DNA from 4 places in the Lysinibacillus sp. COL-1 genome. Region 3 is predicted to be linked to each of the others. Evidence: riboswitches for the same ligand, from Rfam matches in the RefSeq annotation. Region 3 holds a riboswitch; each other region holds the start of a gene.

Region 1 (3,851 bases), 3.3 Mb from region 3:
GTGTATTTGCCAGTTTCTGCACGAACTGCGCCATCTACTGTTAACATTGCTTCACCACGAGATGTAGCTTTTTCTGCTAATTGTGGTACTGAAAGTTGAACATTAATGTTACCGCCGTTTAATAATTCCTTCAGTTCGTTTGCAATTTCTACTGAATTCATCGATTAAATACCATCCTTTTTTATAGTATTCCCTTGATTTAGAGGGATTTTTTCTTAATTTCAAAAATAGTATAACACAATTGCTTAAATAATCTATACTAATTAAGAAATTATTTTAGAGTTTTTATCACTTTTCAATAAACTGACAAAAAATAATGTTTTTCGAGTAGAATCCGATCAATCCTACTGTAATTAGGCGCAAAAATTGAGCCACACATATGTTACCACAAGTAGCTAGGTATGTTGTAGGGATTAATTTGCTTCTATTTACATCATCATCCAAGTATGAAAAGTTTTTGTGTAATCAGTTCCTTCCTTTCTATACAGTAATACATAAGAAAATATTTGACAACGTTCAACCTTTTCAGTAACATGAAAATGAACGGATACTCTTATCCCGAGCTGGTGGAGGGTCAGGCCCTGTGAAACCCGGCAACCTGCATGTTTTATTTCACAGCATGCGTTGGTGCCAACCTGATGCAAGGGAACATCCCTTGAACGATAAGAGTGAAAGGTTACGAAGTCATTATTCCTTTCCTCATGTGCAGTAACGTGAGTAAAGGATTTTTTTATTGCTAAAAAAGAATGTAAAGGTAAGTATATGTAGTTCTTTCCTTATTATAATGACAGATCTTTCGAAATCCTCGTGTTAAAAGCAGCAGTAACGGCTTGAGAGTTCAATCCTTAGGAGCGGACTTGACATGGGTAATGAGTACCGTATTCATACACAACTACTTTTTGTAAGAGTAATAGGAGGAAAACCAAATGACAAACCGTCGACTGTTTACATCAGAGAGTGTAACAGAAGGACATCCAGATAAGATTTGTGACCAAATCTCGGATGCCATTTTAGATGCTATTTTAGCAGAAGATCCAAATGCACGTGTAGCGTGTGAAACAACTGTCACAACAGGATTAGTATTAGTAGCAGGAGAAATAACTACTTCTACTTACGTTGATATTAAAGGTATCGTTCGTGATACTGTAGCAGAAATTGGCTATACACGTGGTAAATATGGCTTTGATGCTGAAAATCTAGCGGTGCTTGTAGCTATTGGCGAACAATCGCCTGATATTGCACAAGGTGTTGACCAAGCTTTAGAGGCTCGTGAAGGCTCTATGACAGATGCTGATATTGAAGCAATTGGTGCTGGTGACCAAGGTCTAATGTTTGGTTATGCATGTAATGAAACACCTGAACTAATGCCATTGCCAATCAGCTTAGCACATAAATTAGCACGCCGATTAACAGAAGTTCGTAAATCAGGTGAATTAGCGTATTTACGTCCTGATGGAAAAACACAAGTAACGATTGAATATGATGACAATAATGTACCTGTGCGAGTGGATACAATTGTTATTTCAACACAACATGATGAAGAAGCAACACTTGAACAAATTCAAGCTGATCTGAAAGAATTTGTTATTGCACCCGTTGTGCCAAGTGAATTATTAGATGCAAACACGAAATACTTTATTAACCCGACTGGCCGTTTTGTTATCGGTGGACCTAAAGGGGACGCTGGTTTAACAGGACGTAAAATCATTGTTGATACATACGGTGGTTATGCACGTCACGGTGGTGGCGCATTCTCTGGTAAGGATGCAACAAAGGTAGACCGTTCAGCGGCTTATGCGGCACGTTATGTAGCAAAAAACATTGTAGCAGCTGGCTTGGCAGAACGCGCTGAGGTACAACTTGCCTATGCGATTGGTGTGGCTCAACCAGTTTCCATTGCGGTTGACACATTTGGTACAGGTAAAGTGAAAGAAAGCGCAATCGTAGAGTGGGTACGTGAGCTATTTGATTTACGTCCAGCAGGTATTATTAAAATGCTAGATTTACGTCGTCCGATTTATAAACAAACGGCAGCTTATGGTCATTTTGGTCGTACAGATTTAAATGTACCATGGGAACAAATCGATAAAGCAGATGCTCTACGAGAAAAGGCACATCTATAAACTATTGAGCTAAAGTAATGAAGACATTAGAAAATTATTCTAATGTATTAAAAAGGAAAGGGGCAATATTGTCCCCTTTGTTTTACAAAAAATCCCTCGCTACGATCCGTGAACATTTTGGTTACACGGAAATGCGAGGTATTTTTTTCGTTAATATTGAATTTTTGTGTATATTGTTTACTTCTGAAGGGATTTATAATATTGTCCTTTTTCTGCATATTCGCGCACGATACGTTCCATATCCTCTTTATCTTCTGCATTTAATTCACGGACTACTTTTGCCGGACGACCTAATGCTAAACTATTCGGAGGAATGACTTTACCAGGAGGTACTAGGCTTCCTGCCCCAATAAATGCACCCTCTCCAATCTCTGCCCCGTCTAATATAATGGAGCCCATACCAATTAAAGCATTTTTGCGAATTGTACAGCTATGTAAAGTGACTTGGTGTCCAACTGTTACCTCATCTTCAATAATTAGCGGAAATTTTGGGCTTTGATGTAAGCAACAAAGATCTTGGATACTGACACGTTTCCCAATAATGGTTGGGGAAACATCACCACGAATGACCGTATTAAACCAAATGGTTGTTTCAGCACCAATTGTTACGTCGCCCGTAACAGTTGCGTAATCAGCAATGAAGACAGATGGATCGATCTTTGGCATTTTATCTTTAAATGGATAAATCATGAAAATCGCCTCAATTCTTTCTATAATGTAGTATTATCGTATCAAATACGCAACTTTATGGAAATATAAAATTAAAATGAGCTATTTATTTCGATATAATCAATGTGTAATTATTTTTTAGGAGGACTATGTGAATGTGGAAATGGGAAGCTGAAGGACAAGCAAAGGCTGTGATTGCTATAGTTCATGGTGCATATGAAAATCACCGATGGTATGCATGGCTGATAGAGAAATTAAGATTGGAAGGCTTCCACATAGTCATGGGAGATTTACCTAATCATGGCGTGAATGCAAGGTTTGCTCGTGTCCATGATGAGGACTTCAAATTGTACAATAAATATACAAGAAATCTGATTGAGAATGCTTTTTCATATAATTTACCAACTTTTGTAATAGGACATGGGCTTGGAGCAACGTTAGTTCTTCACACAATGCAAAAGAAGCAATATGAATGTGCAGGCATTATTTTGACATCACCGTGGCTGCAATTAAAGCTTTTACCAGGTAAATTATCAAATGCTTTAACGAGTCTAAGTGCATTGACTGCAAATGTTAAAATGACTCACAATATTTCATATGAGAACCTTACACGCAATGTTGAAGGTAGGGACGAAATGAAAGATGAGGTACCATTCATGTCAGTCGTTTCAGTGAAATGGTATCGAGAGCTTCAGCAGATGATGAAAAATTTAGTGATGCTTCCAAAAGGTGAATTTCCGAATATGCCTATGCTCATTATGACAGCTGAGAAAGATAAAATTACGGAAACACGACAAACTCGAAATTGGCTCCATCAACAAGAGTTTACAGAGTTTCAATTTAAAGAATGGGCAAATTGCTATCACAATTTATTTCACGAAGTAGAACGAGAAGAGATTTTTATGTATATTCGTGATTTTATTAATAATGCTCTTCGAAGAATCGGTTATATCATTAAATAGGTTTTATCCCTTCCATTTACTAGAAGACTTACTTAAATATTGTTACTTAAATATAATATTGTAATTTTCAGAAAAGTGTAATACTATAATGACTTAA
Region 2 (3,851 bases), 2.1 Mb from region 3:
TTTCCTAATCTTAACCTTTCTATCTGCTGGAGAATTACTCTATTTTATCGGTATTTTTATGAAAACCGAAGTCATGCCGGAGACTCCGACATTAGCATTTGCCTTGATGTTTAGTATTATCATTATGTACGCTGCTTATTTAGGCATTGAGACCTTTGCCCGTTCAGCAGAAATTATTTTTCCAGCATTTGTCTTTATTTTTATTTTTTTTATGGTTTGTATTACGCCTCAAATTCATTTTGAGAACATTCAACCCTTATTAGAAGCAACCAAAACATCTATGCTTTATAGTATTGCACGCTTTATGAGTATCTTTTCCTTTCCACTACTGGTGTTATTAATACTGTATCCTGCTGGTGTCAATGTACAGCCATCTGCACAGAAAGGGTTATATTTTGGGACAATCCTCGGTGGCATCGTCTTAATTACGTTGATTGTGCTATCGATTCTTGTTTTAGGACCTGAGAATACGTCATCTAGAACATTTCCTAGCTATGCCTTAGCGCAAAGAATATCGATAGGGAATTTTTTGCAGCGCATTGAAATCATCATGGCCTTTATGTGGATTTCATCTATTTATATTCGCACATTTATGTATTTCTATACGACTGTTGTCGGTCTTGCGCAAATTTTAAAAATCAAGGATCATCGCCCTCTCATATTACCGATGGGTCTAATTGTCATTGGGCTTTCTCAAATTATTCATCCAGACATTGTACATTCAACCAATTACAATAATGAAATTTGGCCAATCTTTTCTTTTATAATCACCATTTTATTACCGATACTTTTATTGATTGTCGCAGTTATACGAAATCGCAAAACCAAAGCTCAAAGTACCGAAACGCCTAATACAGAAACAACGAATGACAATCAAAAAGTCTAATTTCTTTTATGGTGAGAAAAGAAATTAGACTTTTTATTAATTAAATATGATATTCAATTTCATCTACAAAATCCCATTCGTATGGTGTTTCTTGGTAAACATAGTAGTTCAACCAGTTAGAGAATAATAAATGCGTATGGGCACGCCATGTATTCATTGGCTCCTGTGATGGATCATCATTCGGGAAGTAATTCACAGGAACAGCGATATCTATGCCCTTTGCGACATCACGGCTATATTCATCGGCTAATGTTGTCGCATCATACTCCAGATGCCCTGTAATCATAATGTTTTTATTATCTTTTGATTGGACGATGAACACACCTGCATCCTCTGAATAGGATAATAATCGTAAGTCTGGATGATTGCGAACCTCGTCGATCGAAACAGAAGTATAGCGTGAATGTGGAGCGGTAAATAAATCACTGAAGCCACGTACTAAATCCACTGTTAAATCGGTGATTACATGGGAATAGACACCTGAGCATTTAGCTGAAAGTTCTACCTTTCCTATCCCATAATGATGATACAGTGCCGCCTGTGCCCCCCAACAGATATGTAAAACGGATGTCACATTCTTTTTGGACCAGTCCATAATTTCTGAAATTTCCCGCCAATAGTTAACTTCTTCAAAGGCCATTTTTTCTACAGGTGCTCCCGTAATAATCATCCCGTCATAGCGACGGTGACGAATTTGGTTGAACGTTGTGTAAAATAGCTGTAAATGTGATTTACTGACGTTTTTCGACTCATGTGTGGCCGTATTTAAAAAGGTGATATTTACCTGTAGCGGTGTATTCCCTAATAAACGTAGTAATTGAAGCTCCGTTTTTTCTTTTTCAGGCATTAAATTCAATATTAATATGTTTAACGGACGAATTTGCTGTGTTTTCGCACGGTCCTCTTCCATGACGAAGATTTTTTCCTCACGTAAATGTTCTCCAGCTGGTAAATTTTTCGGAATATTAATTGGCATCTTGCGTTCCCCTCTCTTTGATCACTCTCTTTTAGCAAACCTTGCTGACAAATTAAAAAATCCTCCTCATTCCATACGAGATAGAATGAGAAGGATTTTTTCACGTCCACTCTTATCTCTCAAAGGAAAAATCCTTCGCTGGAATTAGCACCTTTCTAACAATTGTTAGAGGTTGCTGAAGCGTCATCGGGCCAAATCCCTCAGCTTCTCTTGATAAGATTATTTAATTACATCGAATTGTAGCATGAATTAGTTAGAATATCAATAATTCATAGAATATTTTGTGATTCAAATGCATGTTCCTCGTTTATTTGATGTACACTAAGCTTGCTATAAGTAGTGTTTCTACATTTAAAATTTATGGTAAACATGCCGTATTTATGTTACCATATAACTTTAGTAACAGAGAGGAACGTGAATACTTTGATTAAAATTGAATTTCCAAAACCTGATGTAGTCATCCGTCAACGTGAACAAGAAGTAAAACCTGGTGATGTGCCTATCACACCATACTTTGGTTTTATTGACTTCCATAAAATCACACGTGATAAAGGCGGCATTTTTTTATTCTATAATGACAAGAATGAGCTATTATTTGTCGGCAAAGCACGTAAAATTCGTCAACGTATTAAAAAGCATTTCGAGGACAATGTATCTCCGATGAAAAATCATCGTGATGAAGTGTTCAAAATTGAGGTCTATGAAGTAGAAGATCCAATGGAACGTGAAATTTACGAAACATATGCGATTAACACTTTCCGCTCCAAATACAATGTAGAGAAAGTCTTTTATTAAGATATCTTGTAAAGAAACCGAAATCTCATTTAATGGGATTTCGGTTTTTGTCTTATATAGAGGTTACGCGATCTATTGGCGTACTCTCGCCGTTTATTCGCAAATCAATCGTGTCTAGCTCAGGATCTTTGGTGATGATTTTATATACATAGGGTTGAGCCACTTTTCGTTGCTCGCTACCTTCTTTCAGTTGGATAACTTGACTATTTTTTTCAGCCGCAATACTTGCCAGCACATTCCCTTTCGAATAATAAACAAGATAATACGTAGAGTCATCTTCATACAATAATTGAATCTTATCATTAGCCTCAATTTTTTGTTGAATATTGTCTGGAACGACAGTTAGCTCATGAATCATTAGTGGTTTGGTAGGCGTTTTAGCGTTACATGCTCCTAACATTAATAAGCTCATTAAACCTAGCAACACGAATTTTTTCACGTTACTCCCCTTCCCTTATGACTATTCTAAGAAAAAAGCTTTACGCTCCTTAGCAATCCAGTCTTCTAATTCCTGATCATCACGTTTTACCAATCGATTGATAAGGACATCATGCCAAACATAATCCTCTAACAAATAAATATGGACAGGGTCATTGGTGATAAAGGCCATTTCTTGCGTAGATGGAGAGTGACCATAAATCATTTCCTGACCATCTACCGATAAAATAAACCAATGTGGTGTAGACGTTTTTTTCGTGTAGTGTGTAGCTCTATGCTGGTCAATCGACTCTAGCTGTTCCCCTACATATAGGGTAATACCATGAATAGGAACATGCTGTGCCACTTCTTGAATATCTCCCCTTAAAGTATCATACATATCTTCCCACATCGATAGAATCACTTTTTTCTTGGCTTTTTTTAAAAGTGACTGGCAATAGTTGATGATCGCCTCCTTGCCCTTTAGCATGACTACTTTTGGCTCCACTTCCTGCACTTTTTCCTCTAATTTTTCTAATTTCGTACTCATGGATGTAAAATTCGATTGCCAGCGCTGCTGCATTTGCTGTAAAAACACAGACACAGGCATAGCCGCATAGGTCGTTTGTTCAGCCGTTTCTTCTTTTAGCACAATTCCCTTTTCTACAAGGACGTTTAAAATATCATAAATTCTTGCGCGTGGTATACCAGAATTTTTACTGACCTGATAGGCACTAACATGACTTTGCTGCACAAGTGCCGTATAGGCCTTTGCTT
Region 3 (3,851 bases):
ACACCGTAATGTTCATATGCCTCAAAAACTTCCTTTACAGTATAGCCCTCCTCTTCAGCCACAACATACTCTTGAAATGCTGTATGACCAAAGACTCGCTTCCATTTTTTATCGACTGATGTAAGTAAGTGTTGAATGGATTGATTGTTAACAAAGACATGACCTTCATTCAGCTCATAAATTAGATAGGATGCAATGTTTTGTGCACTATAGATATTACCCATTTTAAACACTCCTTTATCATCAGTTTTTTTGGAAGAGCAGTCACTGGCTATGCGACCACTCTTCTTCTATATATTCAAAAGTGGGGGGAGCACTTATGAAAACATTTACCTTATAACAAGAATTTTCGTATTCTTAACTTATTCCCTAGTATATAACACGGAATTAACTAAGTCAATAATACACATAAAAATACTTGGTATTATTTTTAAAAAAGTTCTGATAATTGATGAATTTTATACTTGGTTGATGTAGCAACGTTTGACGCAATGCCAAATGAGGCAATTCGAATGAGAAAATACGTAAACTCTACAACATCTTCCCTTGCGTTCTAAAACTTAAGCTTCTACAGTTTGTTCAGTTGTTGTGGCAAGCGTAATGGCTTGTTCTAAATCAGCAATAATATCCTCTACTGCCTCTAAACCGATGGATAAGCGAATGAGCGACTCGGTTACGCCAGCTTGAATTAATTCATCTGTTGATAATTGCTGATGTGTAGTCGATGCTGGGTGAATAATGAGCGATTTGGCATCCCCTACATTTGCTACATGTGAAAACAGCTTCACGCTATCAATTAGCTTTCGACCAGCCTCACGTCCACCTTTAATGCCAAATGTAAGCACAGAACCGAAGCCATTTTTCAAGTATTTTCTCGCCAAATCATGTGTCGCAAAATCTTCTAGGCCATTATAGTTTACATACTCCACAGATGGGTGGTTTCGTAAATATTCAGCAACCGCCAACGCATTTTCATTGTGTTTAGGGATACGCAAATGAAGCGTTTCTAAACCTTGTAGTAAATTAAACGCTGCGTCAGCACTTAATGTTGGACCGAAGTCACGTAACAACTGTACGCGTAGCTTCGTAGCAAAAGCAGCAGAAGCTGTATCAATTCCGTAACGTAATCCATGGTAAGAAGCATCTGGTTCCGTAAATCCAGGGAATCGTCCACTAGTCCAATCAAACTTACCAGCGTCTACAACAACCCCACCTAAAGTTGTACCATGACCACCTATCCATTTAGTCGCGGAGTGAACAACAATATCTGCACCGTATTCAATTGGTGTGGAACCATAAGGAGAAGCAAATGTACTATCGATAATTAATGGTAAACTGTTAGCATGTGCAATCTTAGCTACTGCTTCAATATCTAAAACTTTTAAACTTGGATTACCATAAATTTCAGCGAAGACAGCTTTCGTTTTATCGGTAATCGCAGCCTTAAAATTCTCTGGGTTTGTTTCATCTACAAAAATTGTTTTAATGCCATACTTCGGTAATGTGTTAGCCAATAAATTATACGTACCACCATATAAAGAACTACCTGCTACTATTTCATCGCCTGCTCCAGCTAGATTTAAAATGGAAAATGCGATAGCTGCTGCACCAGATGAAAGTGCTACTGCTGCTGTCCCACCTTCCAATAAGGCCACACGCTTTTCAAAAACATCCACTGTCGGATTTGTAATCCGTGTGTAAATGTTCCCCGCTTCCTCTAAGGCAAAAAGACGTTGCGCATGAGCAGTGTCCTTAAATACGAAAGCAGTTGAGCGATAGACAGGAACTGTTCTAGAGCCCGTCACTGGGTCTGGCTCTTGACCACCATGTAACAGCAATGTTTCTGGTTTAAAATTTGTCATTGTGTACCTCCAATTATTTTTTTACGATGGTACCGGAGATGAGGAGGATTTATGTGTAGAAAACAAAACCCTCTCCTGTTAAGAAGAGGGTTGCGGTTGCAAGTTTTCCTCCCCTTATCTGCCAGATCCAAGTAAGAATCTGTAGGAATTAGCACCTTAGTAAGTTCATCACTTACTGGTTGCTGGGCATCATAGGGCCTATCCCTCCGCCGCTCTTGATAAGAGTATGAGATTCAATTTCCATCGTTGTAACACAGTATAAACATAGAGTTTTTTTCTGTCAATATGTAAATTTTATTTTTTCCGAAACTTCTGTCAGCTCTTATACGTAATATGAACGCATACACTAATTTAGAAAAAAATTTGAAAGGAGTATTTTTATGGTAAAAGCCGTGATCATTTTTCTCTTAGTTGGATATTTAATTGGCTGTATTCACGGCTCTAAAGTGGCACAATTTTTATCGGGGGTTGATTTAAAAAAAGCTGGCCATGGCAATGCAGGTGCCTCTAATGCTACACTTTCCCTCGGCTGGAAATATGGCGTTTTAGTAGCCCTAATCGATATTGGCAAAGGCGTTGTAGCTATTATCGGTGCACACTTTTATTTAGCAGATGCTCCGCATTTAACCGAAGGAGAAATATGGCTCCTGACCTACATTATTGCTGCAGGGGTTATTTTGGGTCATAATTTCCCATTTTATATGGGCTTCAATGGTGGGAAAGGAACTGCCTCTATTATTGGAATTCTACTTGCTGTAGATTGGAAGATTGGTTTATTTGCACTTATTTTATTTGTCATTTTATCCTTTGCAACTAACTATTTAATTGTCGGTGTTCTAGAGTTTTATCTCGTTTTTTGTACGGCAACATATTTATGGATTCCTGGAATTGGCCCAACTATAATTGCTGTCCTTCTTTTTGGCATAGCTATTATCCTGCACATCGAAAATATCCAACGATTAGTGAAGGGTACAGAGCCTAAAGTAACGTCTGCATTTAAGAAAAAGAAATAATATTACAATGGATATTTTTGTATTTTTTATGACCGTATATTTTCTCTTTATCTACTTATATCGCTGTAAAAAGCAGCTATTCTGCATACTTATTTTTTTACAATAAAATAGACAAGTTCTTATCTTAATAAAACATTTTACTAACCGATGTTATGGATAATAATCGTCATATTTATCGTAGAAAGGATGAGAAAATATGTCTTCACCCAATCAAACAGCTACGAAACGGAATTTAAAGCCACTATGGATTGGCTTGGCCTTTGCTTTACTAATCATCATTACTTTTTTACCTAATAACGGTGACTTACCGATTGCTGGACAACGAGCTTTAGCCATCTTAGCATTCGCAGTCATCCTATGGGTAACAGAGGCCGTGTCCTATCCCGTTAGCTCAGCCATGATCATTGCACTTGTAACTGTTCTACTAGGGCTCGCTCCATCAATGGACGATCCTGCTACAGAATTAGGAACTGCTGGCGCTTTAAAATTATCCTTAAGTGGATTTAGTAATTCCGCTGTCGCATTAGTAGCAGCAGCTCTTTTTTTAGCAGCAGCCATGCAAATTACCAACTTACATAAACGGCTTGCTCTCTGGATCCTTTCACTTGTAGGAACAAAAACAAAAGCTATCGTATTCGGCGCCATTTTAGTTTCTATAGCCCTCGCTTTTTTTGTTCCTTCTGCCACAGCACGTGCAGGCGCAGTCGTACCAATATTGCTAGGGATGGTCGCAGCATTTGGTTTACCACGCGATAGTCGACTCGCCGCTTTACTTGTTATTACTTCGGTACAAGCCGTTTCCATTTGGAATATCGGTATCAAGACAGCAGCAGCTCAAAATATGGTCGCTTTAAACTTTATTCAGGAACAATTTAATGTGGATATCTCCTGGGGTGCTTGGTTGCTCTATGCTGCCCCCTTCTCAATCATTATGTCTGTAGCTCTATTTTTCATTATGATCGCTTTAATTAAGCCT
Region 4 (3,851 bases), 1.4 Mb from region 3:
GTGGATTTTTAATTTATCTATTAATCCAATAAAAAGCACCTGGACAAACTAATGTTTCCTTTGTTCGGTGTGGATCTTTCAATGTTACACCGATGGGTCCTTCTTTTAAATGCCCTAGCGTCATGGCAGATGCTGCCGCCTCCTCATAAAAATCCAAGCGCATATTTGGTAGCTGTAGTGACACAAATTGCTCATGCTGCTCAGAATCGGGTAGCTGCAATACCTTTTGCCAAAGCTGAACCGTCTCCTCCACATCCTTGACAAAAAACTGAATAGATTCCATTGTGATGGCTTGGTTTTCATCGATTGCACCACTAGCTTTTAATTGTGCCAAACGTTCCTCATCTTCATCTGCCCATTCAATTAAGAATGGAAAATCCAATGAAAGATTGGGCATGCCAAAATGCAATAGCTTCCATTCTAGTGTCGTGCCATCTGGTCTTGTTCGGCTACAAGCATCGGGACCATATACTTCAAAGCCCAATGCACGCAATCGTTGACCCTCGTCTTCAATATTTTTGGTGCGCAAGGCAATTCGTGAAAATCCTTGGCGCTCACGATCACGTTTAAACGTATAATGTAGGGAATAAGGGTACAAAGCCGCTTGCTCAAATAAATCACGATCATAAATAGCGATTTGTTCAATATAGCTTAAGCCAAAATAGCTTAGCGTATTATAAGTCCCCCACATCGTGTGTTGACCACCGTTCACTGTACGGACATTTCGTTTATTGAAGAAAACCTTTATATTTTCTGGTGATTCTACTTGATGTACCAGATGATCAAAATATAAAGTCATGGCAATTCCCCTTTCTTTCCCCCATTAGCTTTACCTGGATGTTTAATTGATTTAAAATTTACTTAAGAAAAGGAGTTACTATATGGTATGAAAAAAAGTGCAATTTACCTACTAACTCCGTTAACTAATTTATGACTAACTATAAAGAGGTGATTTGAATGACAGATCAAGTAGCTGCTTTTAAATTGGCATTAGGTAACTATCCTACAGGTGTAACGGTTGTGACAGCATGTCATGAAACGAATCCAATTGGCTTAACAGTCAATTCTTTTGCATCTGTTTCCATTGACCCACTACTTATTTTATGGTCACTTGATAAAAAATCTCAGCTCCATTCTTACTTTATGGGTGCGGAAAAATTCGCTGTCAATATTTTAGCGAGTAATCAAGAGCATTTATGTACATTATTTGCAAGTAAAGTCCCGGATCGCTTTGCTCAAGCTAAATGGTCTACTTCTACTTTTGGGCTACCGATTTTACATGATACAGCAGCTATTTTACAATGTAAATCATTTCAGCAAATAGATGCAGGCGATCATACTATTTTTATTGGGCAAGTGCTAGACATTACAAATTCTCAAAAAGAACCCCTTCTCTATCATCGTCGTCATATCGGTCCAATTCCAAAAAGCTTTTATAGCTAATTTCCATAAAAAAGAGCCACTTGTAAGCAATGGAAACCATGCTTATTAGTGGCCTTTTCACATCGTTCAACTGAAATGAGCATTATTTCTTCTGTGGAAATCTCTGCTTTTCAAGCCTATTAATTTGCACAATCACACCATCTTGAATCGTAATATTCACTTCACCAAATTCAAGATTTTGAATTGCCTTAGCAATTGCCTCTAATTTTTTATCATCTACCTTTGCCGATTGAGCCATACGATACACCCCCTCTTTCTTCTCCTAGTTGTACAAAAGAGGCCAACGCATCAAACCGATTGATAGCCCCTCCTATCTCTCAGACACCATCTGTTGGATTTGGCACCTATCTTCTCGGTTGCCGAGGCTTCATGGGGCCAAGTCCCTCCACCTCTCTTGATAAGAGTACTGCGTTTCTTGAAAATAATTCTATAATTCTGTTATCCGAATGTCAATATAAAATATTAGAAAACCTAGTTGAATACTTTGTAATAGCATCCTCTCTGTTACAATTCACTCATAATCCTATCGTATTGTATGCTATGTCAGTCTATCTAACCACAATGGCAAAGAAAAAAACTGTGTAGAAGTATGACCTTCTCCACAGTTCATCACGTTATTCCCCATGTAAACATTCCATTAAAGTTTGCGCTGTCTGTTGCTTGCCCATCACCTTAATTGGTTGTCCCTCAGCAGGCACGATCCAATGAGGCTCATCCCCGCCATATAAAGACTGCGAGCTATTTGCAACCATAAATTGAGCATGCGCGGCTTCCATACGCAGTCTTGCACGAGCGAGTAAAAAATCCTCATCATTTGTAGCTTCTAGCTTAAAGCCTACTAGCGTTACATTCGGTTGCCAGCCCTTGATTTGCCCTAATACTTTTGGTGCCTTTTTAAAATGGATAATAGGTGGTTCGTCAGAAGGCATTTTCCCCGCTTCCTCCATTAAATTACCGGATTGATCATAGACCTTGTCAATAACCCAATCGGAGCCAGCAGCAGCCATAATGACAATATCGACTTGTTGTAGCTGAACCGCATGACGTACCTTTTCTCCTAAATCCTCAATACCTTCAAATTTTACCAATGTCATTTTGTCGTGGTTTGCTGGAAGCTGTGCAAAGTAGCCATGCATATATATTACATTCGCACCCTTAGCCAATGCGGCCTCTGCTAAATAACAGCCCATTGTCCCTTTTGATAAATTCGTGTGCCCTCGTACACGATCCCATTTTTCAAGTGTTCCCCCACTTGTAATGAGTACGGTTTTGCCTTGTAATGTCCCCATACACTCACCTATTTTCTACAATATATACAAATACTATTTTAACGTAATGTAAGGATGTGCTTCAATAGCCACAATCATAGCGTACTATTTTGCTCTTTTAACCAAGCACTTAATATTTCCGCAAATTTCTTGGTAACAGGGGAAGCATGGTGCTTCATCGCAATTCCAATGGTACGGTAGCCTCCTTGCTTTAGCGGGATTGCTTTTAACGTTGATGGTAAATGTTGAATGACCAATTGAGGCAAAATACTAATGCCCAAATGATGGGAAATCATTGAAAGAATCCCTACCTCCTCAGAAAGCTCAAAGCGAATATGGGGCTTTACATGATATTGCTCCAACAGTACCTTTACATCATTTGTCCCTTTATAGGAAGTCATGATAAAAGGCATATCTTCTAGGTCAACAATATCAATTTCTGTCTTATGAAATAAAGGGCTTTTATCTGAAACAATACATAATAAAGGGTCTTGTTGTAATTCCATAAATTGATATTGCTCTGATTTTTGACCATTCAAGAATCCTACTTCGACTTCCCCACTTAGCAGCCATTGTTCAATTTCGTAATAATCTCCCTCTCGTAACTCTACTTGTATCCCTGGAAATTGATGATCCATAATACGAACAATTTCTGGCATCCAATTCGAGGAAATACTTGAAATAACGCCAATTCGAACTTTCCCGCGTGTTACACCCAGTATATGGGCCGCTTCCTGCTGCAATAATTCCTGGGCATCCAGAACCTGACGCATCGCCCTTAGCATGGTCTGCCCCTCACTCGTCAGTGTTACACCTGCACGACTTCGATGAATGAGAGCAAAGCCAAATTCTTTTTCTAAACTAGACACGGCATGGCTCACAGCAGACTGCGTTAGTCCTAGTGCATCCGCTGCTTTTGTAAAGCTTGCTACCTCTGCCACCTTTGTTAAAATCTCATATTTAACTAAGCTCATCCGTCATCCCTCTATATACATGAATTTTTTTAATCCTATTCATTATAAACATTCGTTTTACTAATCACAATACAAGATATATAGTAAATTTTAGTATAAAAACTGTTTTAGTACACAGATGGTAGGTGAACATAATGAGTATCCAAGGAAAAGCAAATGTATTGAT

What was found. Region 3 has a riboswitch for S-adenosylmethionine ahead of AC6BKE_RS09075 (O-acetylhomoserine aminocarboxypropyltransferase/cysteine synthase family protein). Riboswitches for the same ligand answer to the same signal wherever they lie in the genome.
Region 1: it holds a riboswitch for S-adenosylmethionine, as region 3 does, so the genes downstream of both, metK (methionine adenosyltransferase) here and AC6BKE_RS09075 (O-acetylhomoserine aminocarboxypropyltransferase/cysteine synthase family protein) in region 3, are expected to answer to the same signal.
Region 2: it holds a riboswitch for S-adenosylmethionine, as region 3 does, so the genes downstream of both, metA (homoserine O-acetyltransferase MetA) here and AC6BKE_RS09075 (O-acetylhomoserine aminocarboxypropyltransferase/cysteine synthase family protein) in region 3, are expected to answer to the same signal.
Region 4: it holds a riboswitch for S-adenosylmethionine, as region 3 does, so the genes downstream of both, AC6BKE_RS15770 (YezD family protein) here and AC6BKE_RS09075 (O-acetylhomoserine aminocarboxypropyltransferase/cysteine synthase family protein) in region 3, are expected to answer to the same signal.

What each region holds. Positions count from the first base shown of each region.
Region 1 is NZ_JCAWSJ010000004.1:3,396,641-3,400,491, reverse strand. It holds gene pckA (phosphoenolpyruvate carboxykinase (ATP)) at 1-161, opposite strand, end outside; SAM riboswitch class I at 551-669, shown strand; gene metK (methionine adenosyltransferase) at 927-2,123, shown strand; gene AC6BKE_RS24910 (gamma carbonic anhydrase) at 2,301-2,813, opposite strand; gene AC6BKE_RS24905 (alpha/beta hydrolase) at 2,948-3,754, shown strand.
Region 2 is NZ_JCAWSJ010000004.1:2,264,298-2,268,148, forward strand. It holds gene AC6BKE_RS19515 (GerAB/ArcD/ProY family transporter) at 1-886, shown strand, start outside; gene metA (homoserine O-acetyltransferase MetA) at 927-1,862, opposite strand; SAM riboswitch class I at 1,972-2,082, opposite strand; gene AC6BKE_RS19525 (nucleotide excision repair endonuclease) at 2,232-2,657, shown strand; gene AC6BKE_RS19530 (hypothetical protein) at 2,710-3,096, opposite strand; gene AC6BKE_RS19535 (TrmB family transcriptional regulator) at 3,118-3,851, opposite strand, start outside.
Region 3 is NZ_JCAWSJ010000004.1:129,342-133,192, reverse strand. It holds gene AC6BKE_RS09080 (hypothetical protein) at 1-224, opposite strand, end outside; gene AC6BKE_RS09075 (O-acetylhomoserine aminocarboxypropyltransferase/cysteine synthase family protein) at 561-1,862, opposite strand; SAM riboswitch class I at 1,974-2,087, opposite strand; gene AC6BKE_RS09070 (glycerol-3-phosphate acyltransferase) at 2,243-2,875, shown strand; gene AC6BKE_RS09065 (DASS family sodium-coupled anion symporter) at 3,072-3,851, shown strand, end outside.
Region 4 is NZ_JCAWSJ010000004.1:1,535,160-1,539,010, reverse strand. It holds gene AC6BKE_RS15780 (VOC family protein) at 14-799, opposite strand; gene AC6BKE_RS15775 (flavin reductase family protein) at 958-1,443, shown strand; gene AC6BKE_RS15770 (YezD family protein) at 1,526-1,681, opposite strand; SAM riboswitch class I at 1,751-1,847, opposite strand; gene AC6BKE_RS15765 (phosphopantothenoylcysteine decarboxylase domain-containing protein) at 2,058-2,732, opposite strand; gene AC6BKE_RS15760 (LysR family transcriptional regulator) at 2,807-3,685, opposite strand; gene AC6BKE_RS15755 (DMT family transporter) at 3,820-3,851, shown strand, end outside.